DNA from 3 places in the Neobacillus solisequens genome. Region 1 is predicted to be linked to each of the others. Evidence: riboswitches for the same ligand, from Rfam matches in the RefSeq annotation. Region 1 holds a riboswitch; each other region holds the start of a gene.

Region 1 (10,052 bases):
GCGGACCAAGCCGGCAGTTAATCCCCACGACATCAGCACCAATCTCTTCAAGCCGTTTCAGAGCATTATTTACAGGAGTCCGATTTTGTAAAAAACCCGGCTCTTGCAAGGAAACCTGTGCAATAATCGGCAGTTTCGTTTCTTTACGAGCAATCGCCAGTACTGTTTCAAGCTCTTCCTGATCATAGAAGGTTTCCAGCAACAATCCGTCAACACCTTCTAGCAATAGACAATACAGCTGTTCACGGAAACTGCGTTTAATTTCTTCTATAGTAATAGAATTGGGTTTGATGCCGCGATTGCCACCAATGGTACCTAGTACATAGGCATTTCCCTGCGCCGCCTTTTTCGCATTCACAACAGCGGCACTATTAATCTCCTTCACCGAATCCTCCAAACCATACCTCTGCAGCTTCAAATAATTGGCCGCATACGAATTAGTTTGAATCACATCGGCGCCGGCATCGATATAAGCCTGATGAATGCGTTGAATTTGTTCGGGCTGGGAAAGATTCAGCTCCTCGAAGCAGCAATCCGTACCATAGGAATAGAGCAGCGTTCCCATTGCGCCATCCCCAATTAAGATTTGATTCGATAATTTTTCTAAAAAGCTCATTTCGATTCCCCTCGTTGTAAGACCAATTCGTTGTGTGCAAGCTTTTCAAAGGCCTGGGAAAAATCCTTGATAAGATCTTCCGGATTTTCCAGACCGACAGATAAACGAAGTAAACTATTTTTAATGCCTCGCTTTTCACGTTCTGGTTGCGGCATAGCAGCGTGTGACATTTTTGCAGGATAAGATAAAATCGACTCCACCGCACCAAGACTCACAGCAAATACCGGAATCTTCACATTGGAAACAAAGGAGCGAACTACATCTTCATCCTTTAGTTCAAACGATAAAACCGCACCGGCACCATAGGCCTGTTCCTGTTGAATTTCGTATTGGGGGTGATCCTCAAGAGCCGGATAGTATACTTTTTCGACAAGCGGATGGGCTTGTAAAAATTCTGCCAAGGTTAATGCCGATCTTTGCGATTGTTCCAGGCGAACATGGAGAGTCTTCAACCCGCGTAGTACTAACCAGGCATCTTGAACTCCCAAAATCGCTCCAAAGGAATTTTGTAAAAAGTAAAGCCGTTTCGCTAGCGCGTCATCGTTCACAACAGCTAGCCCGGCAACGACATCACTATGTCCCGCTAAAAATTTCGTAGCACTATGTAGCACCACATCAACTCCCAGCTCCAATGGTTTCTGAAGCTGTGGAGTTAGGAATGTATTATCCACAAAAGTCAACGCATCAATTTCTTTCGCCAATTGACTGATTGCGCGAATATCCGTCACTTTTAATAGCGGGTTAGAAGGTGTTTCAACATAAAAGGCCTTTGTATTAGGTTGAATTGCCTGTTTTACCTGATCAAGGTCTGTCATATCGACAAACGTATGTTGGATCCCGAATCGTGTAAGAACCTCGGTCACCATTCGGAACGTCCCACCGTAGACATCCTCCGTAATCACGACATGATCGCCGGAAGAAAGAAGCAAGAAGGCTGTGGAAATGGCCGCCATTCCTGATGAAAAAGCAAAGCCTTTCACGCCGCCCTCTAATTCGGCAATGACATCCTCCAGTGCTTCTCGAGTCGGATTTAAACTGCGGGCATAATCATATTTGCCAAATTGGTCGATATCAAATTGATGAAAGGTGGATGCATGCTGGATCGGAACACTTACCGCACCCGTAGCAGGGTCCACTTTATGACGGTTATGAAGCAGCCTCGTTTCAAAACAATAATCTTCGGTTTCCATTATGCAATCACTCCTTCACGAATTTTGGCAAACGCCTGACTAAGATCAAAAATAATATCTTCCGCATCTTCTGTACCAACAGAGAAACGCAACAATCGATTACAAACACCTTGTTGAATGCGGATTTCTTCAGGAATATCAGCATGGGTTTGTGTTGCTGGATAAGTAATGAAGCTTTCCGTTCCGCCCAGGCTTTCCGCAAACGAAATAAGTTCTAAATTCTGCAGGAATGGGTTAACCCACGTTTCATCCTTAATTCGGAAGGAAACCATTCCGCCGCGTCCCGGATATAAAACATCAATGACATCATCATGTTTGGAAAGGAATTCAACGATGGCCTGCGCATTTTTTTCATGGCGCTCCATTCTTAAGGATAGAGTCTTCATACCGCGCATAAGCAGCCAGGAATCAAACGGACTAAGCACACCGCCGGCTCCGTTATGATAAAGGGCCAGTTGCTCGCAAAGATCTTGGCCTTTGGCAACAATCAATCCGGCAAGTACGTCATTATGTCCACCCAGATATTTGGTCGCACTATGGATGACAATATCCGCACCAAGCTTAATCGGCTGCTGCAAGAGCGGAGTATAGAAGGTATTATCAACAATCAGCAGAATTCCGTGCTTTTTTGCAATCTCGGAAATCGCTGCAATATCTGCCTCCTGCATGAGGGGGTTGGTAGGAGTCTCGAGAAAGATGGCTTTTGTTTGCGGAGTAATCTTGCTTTCAACCTCTTCCGGACAACACGTATTCACATATTGAGATGTTAAGCCCCATTTTTTATATCCTTTTTCCAATAGACGATAAGTCCCTCCGTATAAATCCTCACTAACAAGCCACTCATCTCCAGATTGAAATAAGGAGAGGATCGTGAAAATCGCCGCCATTCCAGAGCTGCAGGCAAACCCCTGATCGCCGCCTTCCAAATCAGCAATCGTCTTTTCAAGGAGCTGGCGTGTTGGGTTTCCTGTCCGAGTATAATCAAACCCAGTCGATTGCCCAATTCCTGCATGGCGGTAGGCAGTTGAAAAATATACCGGTGGATTCACGGTGCCTGTCTCCGTTTCACTTCTGTTTCCAATTTGAGCAAGTTTCGTATCAATTTTGTACATTGTGCACACTCCCTGTTTAGTAAAATTGTAGTGTTTTCTCACTTTAAAGCATTGCGGCATTAAAGCGTGGTAATAAAAGAAAAAAGCCCTCTATAAGAAGAAGACTTTTGTAATCCGACCAAAGCGTCATTCTTCTTATCTCGCAAATTAACAATTTGCAGGAGTTAGCACCTTTTCAGTGAAAAAATCCACTGAAGGTTGCTGAGGCGTCACAGGGCCATTCCCTCGACCTCTCTTGATAAGAAAATCAATATTAAGACTTTTTATAAAATTTACTACAATTTATAAAAGGTGTCAATAAATTTTTAGAAATTGCAGAATTTGCTGGATTTTGTAAGGGGGAAGATGGTTGACAATGAGACTATTAGATTATAATATAGTTTTATCAAGTTGTTCTTTATGTAGAACAGATAAAGAGTTTGTATCCCAGATTTATTAGGTAGAAAAGAAAATAATTAGGTAAATATACCGGTAATTAAAGGTTTTATGTATATATAATCTTTTAAATGAATATTCTAACTGTGTTCTTTTTTTAGAACCTTTGTTTCATATTATTTATTCAGAATATTCGGTTATAAAAGGAAGAATAATAGGATAATAGTATTTAACTAATGACTTTTTACATAGTTGGTGGAGGAAAACCATGAGTGCTATAGCAGGGATCTATCATATGAATAATGAACCTTTAATTGTTGAACACGGCAGAATATTAATGAAAGAACTAGAAAAATATCCAGCAGATGATGTTCAAACTTGGTATAGCGACAAAATCTTCCTCGGCTGTCATGCACAATGGATCACACCAGAGTCTGTCGGTGAGAAGCTTCCTTATTATGATCTAGAAAGGAAACTGGCCATAAATGCCGATGCCATCATTGATAATCGGGCTGAACTATTTGAAAAACTCCAAATCCCAAAGGCAAAGCAAAAATCCATAACGGACAGCGAACTAATCCTCCTTTCTTATGATAAATGGGGCGAAGACTCACCCAAGTATTTAGTTGGCGATTTTGCCTATATGATTTGGGATGAGCGAGAGCAGAAGGTGTTTGGGGCTAGGGATTATTCTGGTTTAAGGACTCTCTACTTCCACTTTCAAAACAACAAGTTTGCATTCTCGACTGTGATGGCCCCTTTATTGAAATTACCATACATAGAAAAAACATTAAATAAACAATGGATTGCAGAGTTTTTAGCGAATCCGGGGATGTTTGAATCGGTAGATCCTTCTTCAACGGTTTATACAACATTGCGGCAAATTCCCCCTTCACATTCATTAAAAGTGATAAATGGCGAACTAACAGTATCAAGGTATTGTCAGTTGCCAGAAGAAAATAAGTTGAAATTGAAGTCTAATGAGGAATATGAAGAGGCCTTTAAGGAGGTCTACCAAAGGGCTGTTAATGACCGATTAAGAACGATTCACAAAGTGGGCGCTCACCTAAGCGGCGGATTAGATTCCGGATCAGTGGCGTGTCTAGCTGCTCCAGCATTGCGCGGGGAGAGCAAACAATTGCATACCTTTAGCTACGTACCTTTACAAGAGTTTGAGGACTGGACCCCTAAAAGTCGGGTAGCTAATGAGCGTCCACTGATTGAATCGACTGTAAATTTTGTTGGGAATATAGTACCCGAATTTCTGGATTTTGAGGGGGAAAGTTCATACACAGTCATTGATGAATGGCTAAATCACTTAGAAATGCCCTATAAGTTTTTTGAAAATAGTTATTGGCTAAAAGGGATTTATGAGCGGGCTAACCAAAAAGGTGTAGGGGTGCTTCTTAATGGTCAAAGAGGAAATTGGACAGTTTCTTGGGGTCCAGCGTTAGAATACCACGTCAGGTTATTAAAAAAGTTTCAGCTGATTCGAAGTATTCGAGAAATATTTTTATATAGTAGAAACCTGCAAGTAAAAAAGTCAAGAGTTGTGTCAGTTGTAGCTCGGAAAACATTTCCATTAGTTGGTAGAATTTTCACTGGGAAAGAAGTGGACCCTTCTCCACTAATGATCAATTCAGAATTTGCCGAGAATATGGGAGTATTCGAAACCCTATTAAGTCATGGAATTGATCGGAATGGAACCATCTCGCAAAATTGGTATGAAATTAGAAAAATGCAATTTGAACAGCTTTACTACTGGAATATAACAGGAACGTATGGATCCAAATTTTCGCTGCCATATAAAGTATGGGATCGTGATCCTACTAATGATCTGCGTGTCGCTCGTTTTTGTTTATCCCTACCTGAGGAACAATACGTTCAAAATGGTTTAGACAGAGCTCTAATCAGGAGAACAACTAAAAATTTATTACCAGACAATATACGATTGAACTTTCGAACTAGAGGAGCACAAGGTGCCGATGGAATCATTAGAATGACGTCACATTGGAGTAAGTTCATAAACGAGTTAGAGCAAATGCTTAATGATGCTCAAGTAGCTGAATACTTAAATATAGAGTTCATTCGTACCATTATACCAAAGTTTAAAGAGATTCCGGGTCCGGAATATGTCTACGATCAAGATTTTAAAATATTAATGCGTAGTTTAATATTCTATCGATTTATAAAAAAAGTTGCTTGAAAGGAGGTGATAGCATGAAAAAAGAATGGAGCACTCCTGAATTAGAAGTACTGAACGTTAACATGACTATGGCAGGACCTGGTCATAAAATTCCAGATGCAGTACAACCAGATCCAGACGATCCAGTAAAGTACAGCTAATGAATGTAGATTTCAGTGAATCATGGCCACAAAACTGCCCTTATACAATGCAAAGTGTGTAAGGGCTTTTAAAAATTTTTCTCGGTAGCTGGAGTGAGAACATGACTATCACAAAAAGTGCCCTATTGTATAAGGGATTTGGATTGAATCTATTAAGTGAAATAGTTTTGCCTGAAATGACGTTATTAAAACATACAGTTAATGAGGCAGACATCGAAATTAAAAAACGTGACTTATCTCAACGTTGGTATGAAATAGATTCCGGAACAGTGAAAAAGTTTGTTGTGCAAGGAAATGAAATCATGTTTGAAGTTCCTGATACGGCGATCTTTTCTATTCAAAATGGAAAAGAAATTATCGTATCTCCAATAAAAGGGACAGAAGAAGATAAAATACGCCTATATATCCTTGGCACCTGTATGGGAGCCGTACTTCTTCAGCGAAAGATCCTACCATTGCATGGAAGTGCTATTGCAATTGAAGGGAAAGCCTATGCCATTGTGGGTCACTCAGGTGCGGGGAAATCAACCTTGGCGGCAGCATTAATGAATAAGGGCTATCAATTATTAAGTGATGATGTCATACCAATATCTTTTGATCAAAACAATGTTCCTTATGTCACTCCATCCTATCCTCAACAGAAATTGTGGCAAGAAAGCCTAAACCAATTTGGTATAGAATCAGCCAATTTACAACCATTATTTGATAGAGAAACAAAATTTGCTGTTCCAGTTCATGAACGATTTCTAGAAGAAAAAATACCACTAGAAGCTATTTTTGAGCTGGTGATTAACGAACAAGAAAAGCCTCACCTAAAGAAAATTGAGGGATTAGAACAATTGCATACTTTAAATATACATACTTACCGGAACTTTTTGGTAACCCGTTTAGGTATGACAGAATGGCATTTTAAAGAATCAGCAAAAATTTTAAATCACATTAATATGTTTCAATTACAGAGACCAATTGGAGAGTTTACAGCTTCCGAACTAATGTCTCTACTGTTATCCAATATAAAATAGGGGGGACTAATATGATTAGTACACAAACTATTTCACTAGCATCAGTAGTCTTGCAAGCAGAAGGCAATGTAGTTAGTGATATGAATGGTGAAAAAGTCATGCTTAGTATTAAAAGTGGAAAATACTACAACTTAGGGACAATAGGTGGAGAAATTTGGGAATTAATCAAGTCACCTACAGAAATTATGGAAGTAGTAAACAGATTACTGAAGGACTACGAAATTGAGCAAAAAGTATGTGAGCAGGATGTTCTCTCCTTTATCAACCATTTAAATAATGAGGGCCTAATTCAAATCGTGAATTAGGGGGATTTTGTCATGAAACTTGCCCGAATAGTAAAAACATTTGTGTTGTTGGATTCAAAAGAAAAGCGATTGTTTATAGAGGCTTTTATCTTTTTGGCCTGGGGGCGCATTTTAAAATCGATGCCTTTTTCAAAAGTTGCCCCTATTTTGGGTGAACATATGGAGGAATCCTCATTTAACCGGAATCCTTCAGAAGAGAAACTTTTAAAGAACATATCAAATGCTATTTATATTATGAGCAATTACACACCTTGGCAAAGTAAGTGTTTGGTAAAGGCCATAGCCGCAATGAAAATGCTGCAAAGAAGGCAGATCGATTGTACTCTTTATTTAGGAACTGGAAGAGATGAGGATGGACAATTGGCAGCCCATGCTTGGCTCAGAAGTGGAACGTTGATTATAACGGGCGAGGAAGTTATGGATCAATTTACAGTAGTAGGAAAATTTGCAAGGTGTATGAATGGATAGAACCTAAAGGAGTAAACCAAAGTGGATACATTATTTAAAGAGCAGGTAAAGCAATTTCCTATAGAATTAAAATTGTTACTTTCCTTAATAAATGAGGAGCAAACAATAGATAAATTAAGCCCTGATCTCTTGGAAAAAATAAATTGGGATACTTTTTATACATTAACTATTCATCATCGTGTTTTTCCGATTGTTTATAAAAAAATCAAAGAACTAGACAGTGAATTTGTTCCGGAATTCGTGTGCCAAAAGCTGAAACTCTCTTATCAAAAAAACATTTTTCGCATGCTTTTTCTCAGTGGCGAAACAGAAAATGTTGCTAAATTATTTGATAAAAATAACATTCGCAGTCTATTTTTAAAAGGAACAGTATTGGCAGTTGACCTTTATGGCGATGTATCGTTAAGAACGTCTGCTGATATAGACATATTAATACCAATTGAAAAATTATCACTTGCAGAAAAACTGTTATTGGATCATGGATATATCAAAGATGATTATATTGAAACTGTGTTAAATGATTGGAAATGGCGACATCATCATATTACGTTTTCCCATCCGGAAAAACAGATAAAAGTCGAAATCCACTGGAGACTGAATCCTGGTCCTGCGAAAGAGCCAAATTTTAATGATTTGTGGGATCGAAAAAGAGTTAGTAAATTAACAAGTTACCCTGTTTATACATTAGGGTTTGAAGATTTATTTTTATTTTTAGTATCTCATGGAGCGCGCCATGGCTGGTCAAGACTAAGGTGGTTAATGGATATTGAAAAATTAGTAAAAATGGAACTTAATTGGAACAAAACCAAGGATTTACTTAGAGAAAATCAATTTCTTCAATTGGGTGGTCAGGCATTATATTTAGCTTCAGAATTGCTATGCACAAAAGTACCTGATGAAATGATGGAAAACATAAATCGAAAGCAGACAAAGCAGTTAGCAGGAGATGCTTTGTTTTATATAAAACAAATGGTTAATCTTCATACATACCCAGTGCCAAAAGATGTGTCTGAGTATCATAAGCGACATTTAATTTCGTTAATGTCCAAGAGACAAAAAGTGCTTTTCTTTGCGAGCACCCTTTATCCTTATCCGGAGGACGCAGAGTTTTTTCCTCTGCCGAAAATTCTTCATTTTCTATATTTCCCGTTGCGGCCGATTATTGTGATCTTAAGGAAAACGAAGAATTATTCCGAAGCAAGGAGGGCGTAAATAGTGAATTACGTATTTTATTTTATAAAAAAGTTATATTCCTACTCTGGTAATATCCTATATTTAAATCTTTTCGGTATGGGATTAGTAAGTTTCCTTGATGGAATGGGGATATTTCTATTAATTCCAATGATTCATTACAGTGGAATAATCAGTGTAGATATGGAAACTATAAAATTTTTGCAGGTATTTGATTTCTTGCAGAAATTCCCTAAATTAATGGTGTTGGCTATGATTTTGGGTTGTTATATTTTGTTAGTTATTACACAAAATTTGCTTCAGCAAAACTTAGAAATTAGGAATGTTAAAATTACACAGGGGTTTGTCCGGCAATTAAGAGTTGAAACCTACAATGGAATAATGAAGGCAAATTGGGAATTTTTTACGAAACAAAAAAAGTCAGATTTGATTAACGTCATGACCATGGAGCTTTCCCGCGTAACAGGTGGGATTATTCAATTTACACAATTTTTATCATCAATGGTTTTTACAGTTATACAAATTGGAATTGCATTCTGGTTATCAACAAAATTAACCTTATTTGTCTTAGTCTCAGGATTTATACTGGCCTTCTTTTCCCGCAGATTCATCAAGCAGTCAAAACAACTAGGGTTAAAAACGTCCTTGTTAGCCCAGGAATATCTTGCAGGTATTACGGATCAATTAAATGGTATTAAAGATATAAAAAGTAACACCTTGGAAGAATCCAGGTTACGATGGCTGAGGAGTTTAACAAACGATATGGTCTCGGAGCAAATTGATTATATTAAATTAAAAACAACCTCCCAAACTTTTTATAAAATTGCTTCAGCCAGTTTAATAGCAATCTTTCTATTGATTTATTTTCTGATGCTTGATGCGAAACCTGAACAATTTTTTCTCATATTAATGATATTTTCAAGATTATGGCCTCGAATTACTAGTATTCAAGCTAGTATGGAGCAAATTGCAACAACAATACCCGCCTTTCGCTCATTAGTTGTACTACAAGAAAGATGTAACAAAGCATTAGAGGTTTCAAATAACACAAGCTACAAGGATATTAAACCTCTTCACATTCAAAAGGGTATCGAATGTAAGGAAGTATTTTTTAGATATAACTCAAAAGAATCAAGCTATGCACTTCAAAATATTAATTTGAATATTCCTGTTCAAAGTATGACCGCCATTGTAGGTCCATCCGGGGCAGGAAAGAGTACTTTAATAGATATGATTATGGGGTTGAATAAACCAGAGTCCGGGAGTGTCCTTATTGATGGGGAACCTCTTTCAGAGGATAAATTGTTGTCTTTAAGACGTTCAATTAGTTATGTACCACAGGAACCTTTTCTGTTTAACGCCACTATTAGAGAAAACCTCCTTATGATAAATCCTGAGGCAAATGAAACTCAAATTTGGGAGTCACT
Region 2 (10,052 bases), on a different contig from region 1:
TGCAAAACCATCTGGAGCCAGTCCACCATCTGTTACGTATTCAAAAACAAGTTTTACTTTCTTACCGGCAAATTCGCTTAAGTCATAAGATTTATCTACCCATTGACCTTTAGTGGACTCAAAAGCGGAGTTTCCGCGTACTACATCCGATTCATCACCGATGACATCCACTACTTTCTGTGTACCGTCAGATGCAACAGCGGTTACATTTACGTAATCATAATTGGTTTCCACATCGTACAACGCCTTGTAAGCAAACGTTGCATGGCTTGCATTTGTTAAATCAAAGTTCGGGGTTTCCATTACAGTATGTAGGTCATCCCCTTTTGTACTGTAGTAGTACTTGGCCCCAAATTTAGGTGGTATTCCTGGAATTTGCTTTTCAGGAAGGTTTACTTTCACAATTCCAGGGTTCTTGGATTTGGTTACACTCTGATCAAGAACAGCTGCTAGACCGTTTTGATCAAGATCTTTATAATCTACTTCCGTAATATTTGCCCAGTTGCCGCCCAATACTTTTTGGAAAAACTCTTTGTTTTGCGGTGAAAAACTTGGTGGCTGGGTGCCGGCAATGTGTCCGTTCCAGCTGCCGCCGCTCATGATGGACCATGAGGCAACTGGCTCACCTTGACCGGTATACTGGGTATCATATTCGTCCGGAAGACCTAAATCATGGCCAAACTCGTGTGCAAATACGCCAACTGCTCCTTCTTCAGGCTCGATGGTGTAGTCGTACGCAGCCATTCTGCCTTCTTTCCAATAATCTACCGCCGCTTTTGTATTTGGTACGGAATAAACACCGCCTAGATCCCAGCGGTGAGACCAAATGGCATCGTCACCTAGTGCTCCGCCGCCAGCTTCTTGACCTACACCAGCATGAAGAACCATCAGATGATCAACCAAGCCGTCTGGCTCGTTAATATTTCCATCGCCATCAATGTCATAGATATCCAATTTATCATAATCAGCTAAATTGACCCCTTTTGCTACAGCCGCATTCAGGGCATCTTTTACTAGACCGCGAGGACCCTTGGTTCCCGGCTTGTTATCGTTGCCACCCTCTGGGGCATCGCTACCGTAATCAGCAGCATTCCCTGGAACCGTTAGCCAATCAGAAACGTTTCCTGTTACGGTATAGCTGCCGCCAGATTGCTCTTCGTAATATTGTTTAAATGTTTTTACCTTATCACCATTAAATAAGGTGAAATCTTCATTGCCAAACAGCATTTTTTGATAATGATCGCGATTGAAATCTTTGGCGTACATATATCCTGGTTCTTGCTCAATGTTGTTGTGTTTAAAGTCTGCATATTCTACTAGCAAAACTAGCACTTTATCCTCACGGACAGATCCGTTATACGAGGCCTGCTTGGCAGAGTCTACTTTCACTTCACCATTCGGCTTGCCCTTTTTGAAATTTTCGTGGCCTTTATTAAGCTGGGCAACCAGCTTGTCCTTTTGCTTGGTTAAAAAGTCTTTTGCCTTTTTGTCCATTTCCTGCTGCTCTTTTGTTAGGACTTTGTCGGACTTGCCCGGCTTTTCTCCCTGCTTCTTTTTAATGTAAGCGTTTACAGCCTTTGCGATTTCTTCACCGGATGCATCCTTTGAAATAAGTCCTCTTTTCTGTAGTGCTTTTGCCAGCCTGTCCTGGTCAATAATGTTCATGTCCATTGTGGCTGACTCTGCAGTATAAGCCGTCTTTGCTGCAACAGGGGAAATCTTTGGTACTGCAAAACAACTAGAAAATAGTGCCGATGTTGCCAAGGTTGTTGCCGCAATGCTGGAGAAAACCTTTAATTTTCCTCTCTTCTTCACGATTTAGCCTCCCTTTATCTCTATTAAAAAAATAGTACATGTAAAATTGTAATCTACCAATCTATTTATGTAAATATTTACAATAGTCTAAATTTTAGACAAAATACTACACCTATTTTGCCATTTTTTCACTCCTTTAAAATAAAAAAAGCCTTGCTATTCAAGGCTTTTGTTTCCTTTTCTGTAAAAATATCGGTCTTAATCAAACGTTTGATTAATTGAGATATACCTGTCAATTCTCGAAAAATGTCGATGAAATTAGACACATTCATGCTTTTAGTAGCGCCACTTTTTTGAAAGTTCTTCAATGTGATGGGGCGTTGTTCGGCAGCATCCTCCGATCAACCTTGCTCCTGCTCTGTACCATTCTTCGGATTGCAGTTCGAACCTTCCACATAATTCTTGGCCATGCCAAGTTTTTGTTACCGGATTATAGGTTTCTCCCGAATTTGGATATACCAGAATAGGCTTTTTCGTGTTCGTGCGCAACTCCTTAATGGCACTAGTAACATAGGTTACTGGTGCACAATTTATACCAATGGCAATGATTTGTTGGTCCTCGTCAAAATACTGTGCACACTCCGCAAGCTTAGTACCATCACTAATTTCTTTTTCATTTTTCAAAGAAAAGGATAGCCATGCATATACCTCCGGAAATTCTCGCAATAGGGACGATAACACTTTCGCCTCTTGTAAAGAAGGGATCGTTTCAAATGCTAATAAATCGGCTCCGGCTTCAATCAATGCTTCCATTCTAGGACGATGGAATTCTACTAATCTTTCATCTGTTACGCCGTAATTTCCTACATACTCTGAACCATCAGCTAGGTAAGCTCCATATGGTCCAACAGATGCAGCCACTAATGGCTTAGGCCGATTATGCTGCGCAGTTTCCTTCCAAAAATCATCTCTTGCCCTTCTTGCCAGCAGCACTGTTTGCTTCATTAATTCTAAAGCTTCCTTCTTTTCTATTCCACGAGCGGAAAAACCATCAATTGTTGCCTGATAACTTGCCGTAATGGCACAGTCCGCCCCGGCACGAAAATAATCAGAATGAACCTGATAAATCAATTCAGGATTTTCAAGTAACACACGTGCAGACCAAAGGGGATCATCCAAATTACATCCATGGGACTCCAGTTCTGTCGCTAAGGCTCCATCTAGAAGCATAATAGAATGTTGGGATAAAATGGTATCAATTGGGTTGATTTTGTTGGACATAATGGGCGCCTCTTTTCTTTAGATTTTGTGTAAGATAGTAGCTGCCGTAGCAGAGTAATATAAATGGAATACCACAATATAAGGCTATTCGTTGAGTTGGATCAAACGCAATTCCAATACAGGATGCAAGACACAAGATAAATGACAAAATTGGAACAAACGGATAAAGTGGCGTACGATAAACCAAGTCCTCTATTGAATTTCCTTCTTTTAAAAATTGTCTGCGAAATAGGTACTGGGAGGCACTAATACTCATCCATACAACCACCACAGCTAGACCGGAAATGGATACTAGCACAATGTATACAGTATCTGGTGCAACAATGCTAGAGAACAAAGATAAAACTCCGCCTAACATACTGAAAATAACGCCATTGATGGGAACACCCTGTTTAGTCATTTTGGCAAACATGGGTGAAATGGTCTTCTTATTAGCTAATGACCAAAGCATTCTTGAGGAAGCATACAGTCCTGAATTGGCAGCAGATAAAATGGCTGTTAAGATCACAAAGTTCATAATGTCGGCAGAGTAAGGCACCCCTATACGTTCTAGAACAGCAACAAACGGACTCTCTAATACGCCAGCATCGTTCATAGGCAGTAGCGCAGATAATACAATGATGGTTCCTACAAAAAAGAGGATCAATCTCCATAAAGTCGTGCGAATGGCCTTCGGGATTGTTTTTTGCGGATTCGCTGTTTCTCCAGCTGCAATCCCGATTAATTCCGTTCCTGAAAATGCAAAATTCACCGCAAGCATGGTTATGAGAATGGCAAAAGCACCATTAGGAAACAGGCCCCCTTTTACCAAATTTGAAAAGAAAGGTGCTGAGTTTGAATGGGACATGGGAAGAATGCCTACCATCGCCGCTACACCTAAAATAATAAAGACCACAATGGCGATGACCTTTATAGATGAGAACCAGAATTCAGTTTCAGCGAAAAATTTAACCGTTAATACATTAATGATAAAAATTAAAACGGCAAAAAAGGCACTCCAGATCCAAACATTGACCGATGGAAACCATCTTTGCATAAGCATTCCCGCAGCCGTAAATTCAGAACCTAAGGCAACCGTCCACGTTAACCAATACAACCAGGCGACCGTATATCCTGTTCCTGGTCCGATGTATTTAGCTGCAAAGGTATGAAAGGCACCCGTTTCAGGCATATGTACAGAAAGCTCTCCCAAACAAAGCATGACTAGATACACCACTAATGCACCAATCAGATAGGATAAGATCGTCCCAAACGGACCTGCCTGTTGAATCGTATAGCCCGAACTTAAAAATAATCCAGTTCCAATCACACCGCCAAGCGATAGCATGACAATATGACGCGTTTTCATTTCCCTTTGAAATTCTCTCCCATTGTTGTTTTCCATTCATACTCTCCTTTTTAGCTATCCAGAAAAAACAAAAAGCACTCAAAAATGAGTGCTTCACTGACAAATAGAAACGGACCGCTCTTATCTATCAGGTTAATCACCCGCTGGAATTAGCACAGTATCTTAAGCAGACCTGTTGCTGAGGTTTCATCGGGCCAGTCCCTCTACCTCTCTGGATAAGAAATATTTTTTTTATAACCTTATCAGTCATTTTTAGAATTGTCAATACGCTCAATATTTTCAGAAAATATTATTTAACATCAACAAATTGACCTCTCCCTGAAAACGTTAAATTTGAACATTATGTGGCAATTAGTAATTTATTTATAACTGTGAGGATGGACCATTACATTCATCACTATTTTTTAGACACCCTATTGTTTAAAGTGGTGGATATTAGGTTTACTTAAAAAACGTAATGAAATGGGGTTTTTTTCTTGAATTTTCCACAATTAAAAATAGGTCATATGATGCCAAAGGTACCAATCATGCAGGGTGGCATGGGTGTAGGAATCTCTTTAAGCGGACTTGCCTCTGCTGTTGCAAATGCTGGGGGCATTGGGATTATATCAGGAACTGGAATTTCCGTTGATGAAATGCGATCACATATAAGAAAAGCGAAGGAAAATATAAAGGATTCAGGCTATATAGGAGTAAACGTTCTTTTCGCTATGAATGACTTTGCTGAAAAAATGAAGGCAGCCATTGATGAAAAAGTTGATTTCATCATATCAGGCGCTGGAATTTCTAGAGATATGTATGCTTGGGGAAAAGAATCCGGTATTCCCGTTATTTCGATTGTATCTTCCGCAAAACTGGCTAGATTGTCAGAACGTCTTGGTGCTTCAGCCGTTGTGGTGGAAGGTCATGAGGCCGGCGGACACCTTGGTACAGATAGACCTTTGTTTGATATTTTGCCTGAAGTGGTGGAAGCTGTTACGATCCCGGTCATTGCTGCTGGGGGAATCATGACGGGGGAAGATGTTGCGAGAGCCCTACGCGCGGGAGCGTCTGGTGTACAGATCGGAACCAGATTCGTCGCTAGTGATGAATGTGATGCCCCATTAACGTTTAAAGAAAAATATGTACAAGCCAAAAAGGAAGATACCATTTTGGTCAAAACAACGGTTGGTCTCCAGGGGCGTGCCATTAAAAACCATTTTATTGATCTTATTTCAGATGACAAAAAGGTGAAAATCAAAAAGTGCATGGATTGCTTGAAAAATTGTTCTTATCGTTTCTGTACGCTTGATTCTTTGATCACATCGATGAATGGAGATTGCGAGAATGGTCTAGTTTTTGCCGGAGCCAGAGTCCATGAAATCAAAGAAATCCTACCAGTTCAAACAATCATCAACAATATTATGAGCGAATTTAAAGCTTGTGTATAAATGGAAAGGTACCTGCCCACTATCACGGTCAGGTACCTTTTTTTAAAAGGCTATGTTAAAGAATACGGTTGATTTTAAACCCTGTTGATTGGAGCGGAAGGCACGAAGACTCCTCGAAAATGCTACCGTATTTCCTTCGTGCGTGGGCGAATTCTAGGTAGAAAATCAATGTCCTGTGGGAGTACGGTTCTGGACAGACCCCGCAGGCGCAAGCGCCGAGGAGACTCGCCGAAACGCCCACGGAAAGCGAAGTGCCTGGAGTGGAAATCAACATACAAGTTTAAAGAGCCTTTTAAAAAATAACGAAATCCCTCTATAAATCAGGAATTTGCCAATCAATTTCCTCCAACCCTATTTCCCGCAGAATCGCATTTGTTCTGGAAAACGGTCGGCTGCCAAAGAACCCCCTATTGGCAGAAAAAGGACTTGGGTGCGGAGATTTGATGATGTAATGATGCGGTGAGGTAATCAACTGTTCTTTTTGTTGCGCAAAATTCCCCCAAAGGATAAACACAACCGGTGTTTCCCGCTGATTTAAGGTTTCAATCACTTTGTCCGTAAATAGGTCCCACCCAAGGTCTTTATGAGAATTCGGTGTCCCTGCACGCACCGTTAATGTCGCATTCAACATCAGTACGCCTTGCTCGGCCCATTTTACAAGGAACCCATTATTCGGGATCGTGCACCCCAAATCCGCTTTCAGTTCTTTATAAATATTTTGCAATGATGGCGGAATACCCACGCCTGGTTTAACAGAAAAGCTTAATCCATGTGCCTGTCCCGGGCCATGATACGGATCTTGTCCGATAATGACCACCTTCGTCTGATGAAACGGAGTAAGATGCAAGGCATTAAATATATCGTATTGCTCCGGATAGATCACTCTCGTTTGATACTCTTCTTTTAAAATTCCCCTTAGCCGTTGATAATACGGCTTTTCAAACTCTCCTTCCAACAAAGGAGACCAATCATTTTTTAAAATGGCCATTTCTATTTCACACTCGATTCCAAAGTTGTTAAACTACTATTATTATAATGAGTGGTGAACGGGGGTATCAATCATAAGATTTTCTTCGCTAATTCTTACTGGGATTACTAAGGTCAACAAAATTGATTTTATATACAATAAAACTAGTCGCAATATTATGTATCATATGGTCCCAAATATAATGAAAATCTTTGCATGTAAAAAGCCTTTATGGCAAATTGCGTTTTGAAAGACAAAAGACTTGTTACTAACCATGTCAGTGTCCTTCATCAAGCTTATGAAGGACAGTTTTCATTTCTAATAGAAGCCTGATGTCTTTCATCCCAGCTATGATGGACAATACCATTATTAAAAATGAGGTACTTGTCTTTCATCCATTTAAAGTCTACTGAGCCTTTAAAGGCTTTTGGAACTCACATGGCCTTCTATCTCCCCTCAATCATAGAGGTGGTCACCCCACCAACAACGATCACGACACAAGAATAAAAAATTCGATCCAAATTCAACACAGAAAGACCTGCTAATACAATCAACCCATCGATGAAGATAATAATCCATGCGATATTCAACGAAAGAGATTTTGAAATCATTTTAGCCAGCAGATCCGTCCCTCCTGAGCTTGTCTTGTAATACAGCATGAGCCCAACACCTATCCCAATGACCATTCCCCCAATGATAGCACTTGTTAGCGGAGAAATCAGAAATTGGTAACGAAGAGGTGCGAGAACATCAATAAATATGGACGATAAAAACAAACCAAATAAACTACTTAAGAAATAGGTTTTTTCATTCTTTGAGGCTAATAAACAAATAGGCAGGCTCAGTCCCACCATTGCAAAACCCGTCGGAACCTTCAAAAAGTAATGTAGGATCAAAGCCAGCCCCAAAATTCCGCCGTCAATAAAATGATGCGGGATCAAAAAACCATTAACCCCTATACCCAAAAGAAAACTGCCAACTACCGTCGCCATTATTTGCTGATAAATACCCATCACCTTTGTCCAAGTTTTTTAGTTTATAATATGACAGCAACTTGGAATTAAGAATGGTTTTAAGTATGTGGATGTCGGCCCCCTACCAACTCCTGAGTGTCCACCACAAAAGGACAATTGTCCACGAACGGTGCCTGTCACCCAAATGTTTTCACCCAAACCCAACCCATATCCACCCAATCTGATTTGTTTCAAATAGTCATATATTGATATCTTTTACTATTTTAAAAATGTGAACAATTTGTGAACTATATGTCGATAATTTGAAGAATAGTATCGTTATGTTATAATTTTAAAGTGTTTAATTTTTATTTCCATATTTTTACACAAAGTTTCATCTGCGGATTAAATAGAGATAGATTACTATTTTAAAAGGGAGTTATTTTGTCATGAAGGTTCTGGCCATTGTTCCTGCTTTTAATGAGGGCGCCAATATTCATCGTTTAGCTGAACTTTTCAGTAACATAAAGAACGTAGATGTAATTGTTATTAATGATTGCTCGACCGATAATACTTCAGAAATGTGTCGGGATTTCGGATTCAACGTCATAGATCTTCCTTCCAATCTAGGGATTGGCGGGGCTGTGCAAACAGGATATAAGTACGCTGAAAAGCATGGGTATGATATTGCGATTCAGGTAGATGGAGATGGACAGCATAATCCTTTGTATATTCAATCCCTAATCGATCCACTTATAAAAGGTGAAGCTGACCTTATCATTGGATCCCGGTACTTAGAGAAAGCGGGCTTTCAATCTTCGTTTATGAGAAGAATTGGCATCAACTATTTCAGCCGCTTAATTTATTTTTTACAAAAAAAGAAAATTACCGACCCTACTTCAGGATTTAGAGCTTGCAATCGCCGAGTCATCACGTTATTTAGTAACCGGTATCCATCGGACTATCCCGAACCTGAATCCATCGTTTATCTATTGCGGAATAATTATTCCATTAAAGAAGTTCCCGTCGTGATGAATGAACGCGAGGGCGGAGAGTCCAGTATAAACTTTATACGATCAATTTATTACATGATTAAAGTTTCCCTAGCCATCATTATTGATAATTTAAGAAAAATTGGGCTGACGTAGGCCACTAGAATCTTTTTAGGTGAGAATTATGATTACTACACAACTGCAAATCATTTTATTTATTGCTTCTATCATTACATTCATTATCATTGTTAATATGATTAGAAAGTATCGTCTAGAATTACGATATTCATTAATTTGGTTATTTTTTTGTGTTGTGAATATCTTGTTAGCATCATTTTCGAAAATTGCCGAATTTATTGCTTCCACACTTAGTATTGTGGAGCCTGTAAATGCCATTTTCCTGTTATCATTTGTTTTTCAATTCTTTCTTATTTTTAGTCTGACCTTAACCATATCCAAGTTATCAAATAAATTAACTCATGTGGTCCAGGAGGTTGGTATTTTAAAAAAGGAAATTGAAAAAATGCAGGCAAATGAAACTATGGACGGAAGGTTACATACATGAAATACATACTTATTTTAGCTAATATTCTTTGTTTGGTATTGGGTCAGACTTCTTGGAAGATTGGACTTGAAAACTTGCATCTGCACGGAAATATCATTCAAAAGTTCTTCCAATTCTTTTTTTCGCCGTTTATTTTAGCAGGCTTTGTTCTTTATATCGCTGCAACAGGCATTTGGATGTATCTACTCTCTAAGCTGCCACTAAGCTTTTTGTATCCATTACAAAGTTTGGCCTATGTGTTTGCTATATTTATTGCCCTTTTTTTATTTAAAGAGAGTATTCCTGTTACAAGATGGGTTGGAACAGGTGTGATTCTATTTGGGGTCTATCTCATCACCCGTTAAATCATGGCAAAATCTCTAGTAAAGGAGCATCTCTACTAGCATGGCAGGTTACAAACAATGGATTCAGTCAGAAATCAAAGATTACTGGCTGCCATGGCTGATAATCACTATTGTTTTTTTCTTTTCTTCTTTATACATCTATGAAAATAGAGGTATTTTTATCCACGAACGTGAATCTGAGCACCTTGTAGTCAATCAACAAAGAAACGATATGACTCTTGGAGAATTAACTGGGAATATGAAGTTATCCCAGTCATTTCGTGTGGAAGAAAATACATTTTCACGGGTTCAATTACAGTTCGGAACCTACGGCAGGAAAAATCACGGAACTCTCCTTTTTACGTTAAAGGAACAAAAAAGCGGAAAAATGATTTCCAGACAGAAGTTAAGTCTTTCCAAGCTTCCGGATGTCAAAAA
Region 3 (10,052 bases), on a different contig from region 1:
CACTGTACGGCGGCACCTTTAATTTATTCGCCGTGACTCTTCCGAAATACGGAATTAAGGTAAAGTTTGTTGACCCTGCAGATCCAGAAAACTTCCGTGCGGCTATTACTGAAAAAACGAAGGCTGTCTTTGCTGAAACCATCGGTAATCCAAGCTTAACTATTTTGGACATTGAAAAAGTAGCGGAAATTGCTCATCAAGCAGGGATTCCGCTAATCATTGATAATACCTTTGCTACTCCATATTTGTGCCGTCCGATTGAACATGGTGCAGATATTGTCATTCATTCAGCCACTAAATGGTTGCTTGGGAATGGCACAACTTTAGGGGGTGTCATTGTCGATGGAGGAAAGTTTGATTGGAATTCACGGAAATTCCCTGGTTTTACGACTCCGGATCCAAGCTATCATGACCTGGTCTATGCAGAAGCACTTGGACCTGTTGCGTATATTGTTAAGGCACGTGTTCAATTGCTGCGCGACCTAGGGCCAGCGTTAAGTCCGCAAAACGCCTTCCAGTTTACACTTGGATTGGAGACACTTCATGTGCGAATGAAGGAACATGTGGCCAATACCCAAAAGGTTGTGGAGTATTTAGAAAATCATCCTGCTGTTGAGTGGGTTTCTTATCCTGGGCATCCATCCCATCCTGACTATGAATTAGCAAAAAAATACCTGCCTAAAGGTGCCGGTTCTGTAGTTATTTTTGGTATTAAGGGTGGACGTGAAGCAGGGGCCAAATTAATAAATGCGATTACTTTATGGGCTCATGTGGCCAATGTGGGAGATGCGAAGAGTTTGATTATTCACCCGGCCAGCACCACGCACCAGCAACTTGATGAAGAGGGTTTGAAAGCATCAGGAGTTTCAGAGGATTTAATTCGACTGTCTATAGGGATCGAAAATGCCGAGGACTTAATTGAAGATCTTGAGGATGCCATTGAGGTGGCAACAGGTCTAACTTCATTAAAAACGAAGGCTTAGTCGAATTTTTCCGAAAATGAAGAAATTTTATTGACACTGCTTTTTATCCATGATACGATAACTTTCGTAATATATTTTTTACGTAAACGAACTAAAGTATTAATTGAATATAGGATTGTTTAAGCTCTTATCAAGAGAGGCTGAGGGATGTGCCCTATGAAGCCCGGCAACCGTCAATTTTATTGAAATGGTGCCAATTCACACAAAGCGAATGCTTTGAGAGATGGGAGAAAGGATTGATTTATAATGCCTTTCTGCCCTTGCAGAAAGGCTTTTATTTTTTTAAAATAGTATCCTTTTAACGAAAAATTCAAACCCTATATTTACGTATTCTGGATATGAAGCAGGTGAGGCAATGATATCAATTAAAAATGTTCGAAAAATTTTCCCTTCGAAACAGGGGCAGCTCAAAGCAGTTGATGAGGTCAATCTGGATATTAAAAAGGGAGAAATTTTCGGAGTCATTGGATATAGTGGCGCAGGTAAAAGTACCTTGATTCGAATGCTTAATGGCCTTGAGCTACCGACTGAAGGCAGTGTAACGGTCGCCGGAAGAGAAATTTCCAAAATTAAAGGCAGTGAGCTTCGCAAGGCCCGCCAGGAAATCAGCATGATCTTCCAGCATTTTAACTTATTATGGTCAAGGACTGTAAGCGAAAATATTGCGTTCCCGCTAGAAATTGCCGGAGTCAAAGGGGCAGAAAGACAAAAGCGGGTAAATGAATTGATTAAATTAGTTGGTCTTGAGGGCAGAGAAAATGCTTACCCTTCTCAACTAAGCGGCGGACAAAAACAACGGGTTGGCATTGCCAGAGCACTGGCTAATAATCCGAAAGTGCTACTGTGCGATGAAGCCACTTCAGCACTTGATCCGCAGACAACAGATTCCATTTTGGATTTGCTTGTTGATATTAATAAACAGTATGGCTTAACGATTGTGTTAATTACTCACGAAATGCACGTCATTCGCAAAATTTGTCATCGAGTGGCAGTAATGGAAAGCGGAAAAGTGGTGGAAATGGGTTCCGTTCTGGATGTGTTCAAAAATCCGCAGCAATCCATCACCAAGCGCTTTGTTAAACAAGTAACCGAACCGGGTGAAACAAAGGAAACAGCAGAGCATTTGCTCGAACACTATCAATCCGGCCGTGTTGTTCAATTAACCTTTATTGGAGAGTCTGCTGAACAGCCGGTGATCACGAATCTAATTCGTCATCACAATGTAACGGTCAACATCCTACAAGGGAAAATATCGCAAACCCAAAGTGGATCATACGGCACACTTTTCATTCATCTTGACGGAGACGAAGCCGAGGTCAACAAAGCAATTGAGTTTATTGGTTCCCAGCAGGTAGGAGTGGAGGTGATCGAGAATGCTTGATACTTGGTTCTATAACGTCGATTGGGATAGTATTTGGGTGGCAACCGAAGAGACCCTTTATATGACGGCCATTTCAGTCGTGTTTACATTCATTCTTGGTATCATTTTAGGAATTATTTTATTTTTAACCGGAAAAGGGAATCTTTGGGAAAATCGAGTGATTAATCAAATTATTGCTTCAATCGTAAATATCTTCCGTTCCATTCCGTTTATTATCCTTATTATTTTATTGCTACCATTTACCGTTTTGATCATGGGTACCATGCTTGGGGCCAATGCCGCATTACCAGCTCTAATCATCGGGGCAGCTCCCTTTTATGCAAGGATGGTAGAAATTGCTTTACGTGAAATTGATAAGGGAGTTATTGAAGCAGCAAAATCGATGGGGGCAACAAATTGGCAAATTATTTTCAAGGTGTTAATTCCTGAATCTTTGCCAGCGTTAATATCGGGAATAACAGTAACCGGAATTGCCTTAGTAGGTTATACTGCCATGGCTGGCGTCATTGGTGCAGGAGGACTTGGAAATCTTGCCTACTTACAAGGATTCCAAAGTTATAATACACAAATAATGGTGTATTCAACCGTATTTATTTTGATCATAGTTTTTATCATCCAATTTGTTGGTGATAAGATCACAAGATTAATTGATAAAAGATAAAACATAAATATCAGGAGGAAAAAATGAAAAAATTATTCGTTTTCGTATCAGCATTATTAGTTATCTTTTCACTTGCAGCCTGCGGGAAAAACAATGCTTCTGAGAGTAAAGAAACAACATTAGTAGTAGGGGCATCGCAAGTTCCCCATTCTGAAATCCTTAAAAAAGCCAAACCCCTTTTAAAGAAGAAAGGTATTGATCTTCAAGTTAAAGTTATCAATGACTATGTGACACCTAACAAAGCTTTGGCATCTGGTGATCTTGATGCAAACTTTTTCCAGCACGTCCCTTACTTAAAAGATCAAATGGCAAAAAATAAAGATTTTGATTTTGTTAATGCTGGCGGCATTCATATTGAACCAATTGGTGTATATTCTAAACGCTATAAAAAGTTATCAGAGCTTCCGAAGGGTGCAACGATTATCATGAGTAACTCTGTTGCTGACCATGGCCGCATGCTTTCCCTTCTTGACCATGAAAAATTAATCACTTTAAAACAAGGTATTGATAAAACAACTGCTAAAGTAGAAGATATTGCTAAAAATCCAAAAAATCTAAAATTCAAAACGGATGTAGAAGCTGCGATGCTGCCAAAGGTATATCAAAATGACGAAGCAGATGCAGTCCTAATCAACACAAACTATGCACTACAAGCGGGATTAAATCCAATGAAGGACGCAATTGCACTTGAGGGGAAAGAATCACCGTATGTAAACATTATTACTGTTCGTAAAGGTGATGAAAACAAAAAAGCAATCAAAACCCTTGTCGAAGTCCTTCACTCTAAAGAAATTCAAGACTTCATTCTTGAAAAATACAAAGGCGCGGTTGTTCCTGTATCTGAGTAATATATTAATAGGAAGAAATACATCTGAAAAGTCAGTGGAATCCACTGGCTTTTCTTTTTACATGAATCCAAACTGATTAGTAAAAAATAGACTGTATTGCTCCCGAGTCTATCGATTGAAAAGAAAACAACAAATAAGGTATGATTTTTATCGGGCTTGTTTTTACATAAAACAAATTAGGCTGAATTTTCAAACTATAAGTTACTTTGATTCTCATTTAGAATTAAATCAGTGAAAATATAAAATAGTTATTAACACATAAAAGTTGATAATAGATTTCATTTGTTATAAGATTGTAATGAGAATAGATTGAGAATGCAGTTATTTTCCAATAGGGTTCAAAAGATACAAAACATTTTTCGGAGGTATAAAAATGGCTGGATCAACTTTAACAATCAAAGATCTGCATGTTGCAATTGAGGGGAAAGAAATTTTAAAAGGTGTAAACCTTGAAATAAAGGGCGGAGAAATTCACGCGATCATGGGACCTAACGGAACAGGTAAATCTACTTTATCTTCCGCCATCATGGGACATCCAAAATATGAGGTAACAAGCGGCAGCATTACACTTGATGGAAAAGATGTACTTGAAATGGAAGTGGATGAGCGCGCTCGTGCGGGTCTGTTTTTAGCGATGCAATACCCAAGTGAAATTAACGGCGTAACCAACGCTGACTTTTTACGTTCTGCCATCAACAGCCGCCTTGGGGAAGGCAATGAGATTTCATTAATGAAATTCATCCGTAAAATGGATAAACAAATGGAATTTTTAGAAATGGATCTTGATATGGCACAGCGTTATCTGAACGAAGGCTTCTCTGGCGGGGAGAAAAAGCGAAATGAAATTTTACAACTAATGATGCTTGAGCCTAAAATCGCCATCCTTGACGAAATTGACTCAGGTTTAGATATCGATGCATTAAAAGTAGTTTCAAAAGGTGTCAACGAAATGCGCAGCGAAGAGTTTGGCTGCTTAATTATTACCCACTATCAACGTCTATTGGACTATATCACTCCTGACCATGTGCATGTCATGATGCAAGGCCGAGTTGTTAAATCCGGCGGACCAGAGCTTGCACAGCGCTTAGAAGCGGAAGGATATGACTGGATCAAGCAAGAGCTTGGAATTGAAGATGAAACAGTTGAGCAAGAAGCGTAAGCGGTTAGGAGGATTAACATGACAACAGAAACAAAATTACCGTTTGATAAGGGGTTTGTGAGTTCCTTTTCCAAGGAAATGAATGAGCCTGCATGGTTGGCCGAGTTTCGTCTTAAAGCGTTGGAGCAATTTGAAGAGCTTCCAATGCCAAGACCAGATAAGACGAAGATTGATAAATGGAATTTCACACAATTCCAGCAGCATACTGTAAAAAGCTCAGGGTTTGCTTCGCTCGAAGAACTTCCTGAGGCAGTAAAGTCATTAGTCGATCTGGATAATCAAAATTTATATGTACAACGCAATCAATCCACGGCTTACTTATCATTGTCTGAAACCTTGAAAAATCAAGGAGTCATTTTCACAGATATTTTTACAGCTGCAAGAGAGCATGGGGAATTATTGAAAAAATATTATATGACTCAAGCAATCAATGCTGATGAGCATCGTTTAACAGCTCTTCATGCCGCGCTTGTGAACGGCGGGGTTTTTCTATATGTTCCAAAAAATGTAGAAGTTTCTGAGCCAATTCAAACAGTTTTCGTTCATGACCATGAAGATGCTAATTTATTTAATCATGTTATTGTGGTAGCAGATGATAATAGCTCCGTCACATACGTAGAAAACTACATTTCCACGGTGGAAAACTCAAATAGTTTAATGAATATTTTAACCGAAGTCGTGGCGAATACGAATGCAAGGGTTCAGTATGGTGCTGTTGATCACTTGGCAAAAGGGGTTACAACGTATGTAAATCGCCGCGGGGTGGCCGGCAGAGATTCCCGTATTGATTGGGCACTTGGCCTAATGAATGAAGGGAATACTATTTCCGAAAATACAACTAACTTACTTGGTGACGGCTCTACTGGTGATACGAAAACAGTGGTTGTCGGGCGTGGCGAGCAAACGCAAAACTTTACCACAAAGGTAGTGCACTTTGGAAAACACACGCAAGGCAATATTTTAAATCATGGTGTTGTAAAAGATAACTCAACCTTAATTTTTAACGGCATTGGTAAAATTGAACACGGAGCATCCAAATCAGATGCTGAACAAACATCCCGTGTCTTGATGCTTAGTGAAAAAGCACGTGGGGATGCCAACCCAATTCTTTTAATAGATGAAGACGATGTAATGGCAGGACATGCCGCTTCTGTCGGACGCGTGGATCCGGTTCAACTTTATTATCTGATGAGCCGTGGGATTCCAAAACGTGAAGCAGAGCGTTTAGTCATTCACGGATTCCTGGCACCTGTGGTTAAACAACTTCCAATTGAAAAGGTAAAAGAACAATTAACGGAAGTTATTGAAAGGAAAGTTCGCTCATGAATATAAGCGATATTCGCCAACAGTTTCCCATTTTAGACCAGGAAGTAAATGGTCATCCGCTTGTTTATTTAGACAGTTCGGCTACTTCTCAGAAGCCGATTAAAGTCATTGAAACAATAGAAGATTACTACCGCGGATACAATTCGAATGTCCATCGCGGTGTGCATACACTAGGAACAAGAGCAACGGATGCTTACGAAGGCGCTCGTGAAAAGGTTCGTAATTTCATTAACGCAAAATCAATTCAGGAAGTGATTTTTACAAGAGGAACGACAACCTCTCTAAATACGATCGCGCACAGCTATGCGGCTGCAAACCTGAAGCAGGGCGATGAAATCGTCATTACGTACATGGAGCATCACAGCAATATTATTCCGTGGCAGCAAGTAGCTAAACGAACTGGGGCACAGCTGAAATACATTCCGCTGCAGGCGGATGGCACGATTTCTTTGGAAGATGCCAGAGCGACGATTACTCCGAATACAAAAATCGTCTCCGTAATGCAAGTATCGAATGTACTTGGCACCATTAATCCAGTGAAGGAAATCGCTCAAATCGCCCATGAAAATGGTGCAATCATGGTGGTGGACGGTGCGCAAAGTGCTCCCCACCTGAAAATTGATGTTCAAGATTTGGATTGTGATTTCTTTGCGTTTTCCGGTCATAAGATGTGCGCTCCAACAGGAATCGGTGTGTTATACGGCAAAAAGCATTTGCTTGAGAACATGGAGCCGATTGAGTTTGGCGGCGAAATGATTGACTTTGTACAATTGTACGAATCAACTTGGAAAGAACTTCCGTGGAAGTTTGAAGGTGGTACTCCGATTATTGCCGGTGCAATTGGTCTTGGTGCAGCCATCGACTTTTTAAATGAAATTGGTTTGGATCAAATTGCGGAGCATGAGCACAAGCTTGCGGCATATGCTTTAGATAAAATGTCTTCTATTGAAGGCATCACCATTTATGGTCCACTGGATGCAGCTAAGCGTGGCGGACTAGTCACTTTTAATATTAACGATGTTCACCCGCACGATGTCGCAACGGTTCTTGATGCAGAAGGAATCGCTGTCCGTGCCGGACATCACTGCGCACAGCCACTGATGAAATGGCTGAACGTGTCAGCAACGGCTCGTGCTAGCTTTTATTTATACAATACGGAAGAAGATATTGATAAACTCGTTGAAGGGCTTGTCAAAACAAAGGAGTATTTCAGCGATGTCTTCTAATAATTTAGATGCATTATACCGAAGAGTGATTATGGACCATTATAAAAACCCACGTAACCGTGGAATATTAGAGGATGGTAACCATACGATTAATATGAATAACCCAACTTGCGGTGACCGCATTCAGCTAAGCCTAAAAGTAGAGGACGGAATTGTCACCAATGCAAGATACGAAGGAGAAGGCTGTTCCATCTCGATGTCGTCTGCCTCGATGATGACACAAGCTATTAAAGGGAAAAAGGTTGAAGAAGCGTTAAAGCTTGCGACGATTTTTTCCGATATGATTCAGGGAAAAGAGTTCGATGACGATATCGATTTAGGCGATATTGAAGCACTTCAAGGTGTTTCCAAGTTTCCTGCCAGAATTAAATGTGCCACATTAGCGTGGAAGGCGATGGAAAAAGGATTGAAGGAAGAGGGACAACAATAAAACGATGGGGCTGTTCCGAGCCCCGGTTGTTTATGAAGGAGGATTACGACGATGGCAAAAAAGATGCCTGAAATCGGTGATTATAAATATGGTTTTGCCGACAAAGACGTTTCCATCTTCCGCTCAAAACGCGGCTTAACACGCGAGATTGTGGAAGAGATTTCAAAAATGAAGAGCGAACCACAATGGATGCTTGATTTCCGTTTAAAATCGCTTGAGCATTTTTATAACATGCCAATGCCACAATGGGGCGGAGATTTAAAGTCATTAAATTTTGATGAAATTACCTACTATGTAAAACCTTCTGAGAAATCCGAGAAATCTTGGGATGAGGTACCAGAAGAAATTAAGGCCACATTCGATAAGCTTGGTATTCCGGAAGCTGAGCAGAAATATCTTGCTGGTGTATCTGCTCAGTACGAATCTGAGGTTGTATACCACAACATGAAGGAAGATCTAGAAGCACTAGGTATCGTCTTCAAGGACACTGATTCCGCGCTTCGTGAAAACGAAGATATCTTCCGTGAGCACTGGGCAAAAGTGATCCCGCCAACGGATAACAAATTTGCAGCATTGAACTCAGCTGTATGGTCTGGCGGTTCTTTCATTTATGTTCCACCAGGCGTGAAAGTGGATACTCCATTACAGGCGTACTTCCGCATCAACTCCGAAAACATGGGACAATTCGAAAGAACCTTGATCATCGTTGACGAAGGTGCGCATGTACACTACGTTGAAGGTTGTACAGCTCCAGTATATACAACAAACTCACTTCATAGTGCCGTTGTAGAAATCATTATCAAAAAAGGTGCTTACTGCCGCTACACTACTATCCAAAACTGGGCAAATAACGTTTACAATCTCGTTACCAAGCGTGCGGTTTGTGAAGAGAATGCCACAATGGAATGGATTGACGGGAACATCGGTTCAAAATTAACGATGAAATATCCAGCTGTTATTTTAAAAGGCGAAGGTGCCCGTGGTATGACATTATCCATCGCGATTGCCGGTAAAGGTCAGCATCAGGATGCTGGTGCGAAAATGATTCATTTGGCACCTAACACGTCTTCCACGATCGTGTCTAAGTCAATCTCTAAACACGGTGGTAAAGTAACGTACCGTGGTATCGTACACTTCGGACGTAAGGCAGACGGAGCCCGTGCCAACATCGAGTGCGATACGCTGATTATGGATAACCAATCCACATCAGATACCATTCCATTTAACGAAATCCTAAACGACAACATTTCACTTGAGCACGAAGCCAAGGTTTCCAAAGTGTCTGAAGAGCAACTCTTCTACTTGATGAGCCGTGGAATTTCCGAACAGGAAGCAACTGAAATGATCGTCATGGGCTTCATCGAACCATTCACTAAGGAACTTCCAATGGAATACGCCGTTGAGATGAATCGTTTGATCAAGTTCGAAATGGAAGGTTCTATTGGATAACCAATTTTTTAAAAGAGACGGACTTTTGAAGTTCGTCTTTTTTTCTAGTTATAAAAAAGTAAAAGGGACGATTCAAAAGCAGCTTGAATGTCCCCATGTCCCTATATATTCAATCATAAATTTCCTTGTTTTGTTCTTGATGAACCAACTTGGCAATGGCGAACCCATGCTCTTCAATTGTATGAATAATCTTCATATGATTGACCAAACTTGGTTTAAATTTTATCACTATTTTCCCTTTTGGCAATAAACCTTTAAAGGAAATAATCCCTCTCATTGATGTTATCTTTTGCTCTATAGTCTGAATGCTGTTCAAACAGCATATTCCCATGACATAGACAGTAACTTGGTCCATAAATATATCGATCCCCTTCTGGTTAGTAATTCCTATATCAATGATGTTTTCAAATTTTATTATAATGCTGCAGAAACAATCGAAACTTGATGTAGGTCAATTTTTGTATAAAAAATTATGACTCAGGTCGTACGGAAAAGTTACAAGTACCTCAAACGGAAAAAATAATTATGGTTATGCTATTATAAATTAATGGAGGTGAGTTTTATTGATCTATATTGGTGTCACCGGCTG

Evidence for each region. A riboswitch is a leader RNA that binds a small molecule or an ion and turns the genes downstream of it on or off. The one in region 1 is predicted to bind S-adenosylmethionine.
Region 2: another riboswitch for S-adenosylmethionine. It lies ahead of mmuP (S-methylmethionine permease); the one in region 1 lies ahead of ACI3K6_RS10800 (methionine biosynthesis PLP-dependent protein).
Region 3: another riboswitch for S-adenosylmethionine. It lies ahead of ACI3K6_RS10365 (methionine ABC transporter ATP-binding protein); the one in region 1 lies ahead of ACI3K6_RS10800 (methionine biosynthesis PLP-dependent protein).

The regions. Positions count from the first base shown of each region.
Region 1 covers NZ_JBKFGJ010000010.1:23,483-33,534, forward strand. Annotated here, with positions in the region: gene ACI3K6_RS10790 (bifunctional homocysteine S-methyltransferase/methylenetetrahydrofolate reductase) at 1-616, opposite strand, end outside; gene metC (cystathionine beta-lyase) at 613-1,806, opposite strand; gene ACI3K6_RS10800 (methionine biosynthesis PLP-dependent protein) at 1,806-2,918, opposite strand; SAM riboswitch class I at 3,051-3,163, opposite strand; gene ACI3K6_RS10805 (asparagine synthase-related protein) at 3,562-5,499, shown strand; gene ACI3K6_RS10810 (paeninodin family lasso peptide) at 5,514-5,639, shown strand; gene ACI3K6_RS10815 (aldolase) at 5,741-6,661, shown strand; gene ACI3K6_RS10820 (lasso peptide biosynthesis PqqD family chaperone) at 6,673-6,966, shown strand; gene ACI3K6_RS10825 (lasso peptide biosynthesis B2 protein) at 6,979-7,434, shown strand; gene ACI3K6_RS10830 (nucleotidyltransferase domain-containing protein) at 7,456-8,646, shown strand; gene ACI3K6_RS10835 (ABC transporter ATP-binding protein) at 8,650-10,052, shown strand, end outside.
Region 2 covers NZ_JBKFGJ010000006.1:3,206-13,257, forward strand. Annotated here, with positions in the region: gene ACI3K6_RS07605 (immune inhibitor A domain-containing protein) at 1-1,815, opposite strand, end outside; gene mmuM (homocysteine S-methyltransferase) at 2,092-3,036, opposite strand; gene mmuP (S-methylmethionine permease) at 3,011-4,420, opposite strand; SAM riboswitch class I at 4,502-4,606, opposite strand; gene ACI3K6_RS07620 (NAD(P)H-dependent flavin oxidoreductase) at 4,861-5,814, shown strand; gene ACI3K6_RS07625 (uracil-DNA glycosylase) at 6,128-6,802, opposite strand; gene ACI3K6_RS07630 (YitT family protein) at 7,228-7,794, opposite strand; gene ACI3K6_RS07635 (glycosyltransferase family 2 protein) at 8,184-8,882, shown strand; gene ACI3K6_RS07640 (DUF2304 domain-containing protein) at 8,911-9,291, shown strand; gene ACI3K6_RS07645 (EamA family transporter) at 9,288-9,635, shown strand; gene ACI3K6_RS07650 (DUF2142 domain-containing protein) at 9,676-10,052, shown strand, end outside.
Region 3 covers NZ_JBKFGJ010000009.1:228,542-238,593, forward strand. Annotated here, with positions in the region: gene ACI3K6_RS10360 (O-acetylhomoserine aminocarboxypropyltransferase/cysteine synthase family protein) at 1-983, shown strand, start outside; SAM riboswitch class I at 1,108-1,213, shown strand; gene ACI3K6_RS10365 (methionine ABC transporter ATP-binding protein) at 1,339-2,364, shown strand; gene ACI3K6_RS10370 (methionine ABC transporter permease) at 2,357-3,025, shown strand; gene ACI3K6_RS10375 (MetQ/NlpA family ABC transporter substrate-binding protein) at 3,049-3,873, shown strand; gene sufC (Fe-S cluster assembly ATPase SufC) at 4,247-5,032, shown strand; gene sufD (Fe-S cluster assembly protein SufD) at 5,051-6,358, shown strand; gene ACI3K6_RS10390 (cysteine desulfurase) at 6,355-7,584, shown strand; gene sufU (Fe-S cluster assembly sulfur transfer protein SufU) at 7,574-8,014, shown strand; gene sufB (Fe-S cluster assembly protein SufB) at 8,066-9,463, shown strand; gene ACI3K6_RS10405 (cation transporter) at 9,573-9,818, opposite strand; gene ACI3K6_RS10410 (DUF72 domain-containing protein) at 10,027-10,052, shown strand, end outside.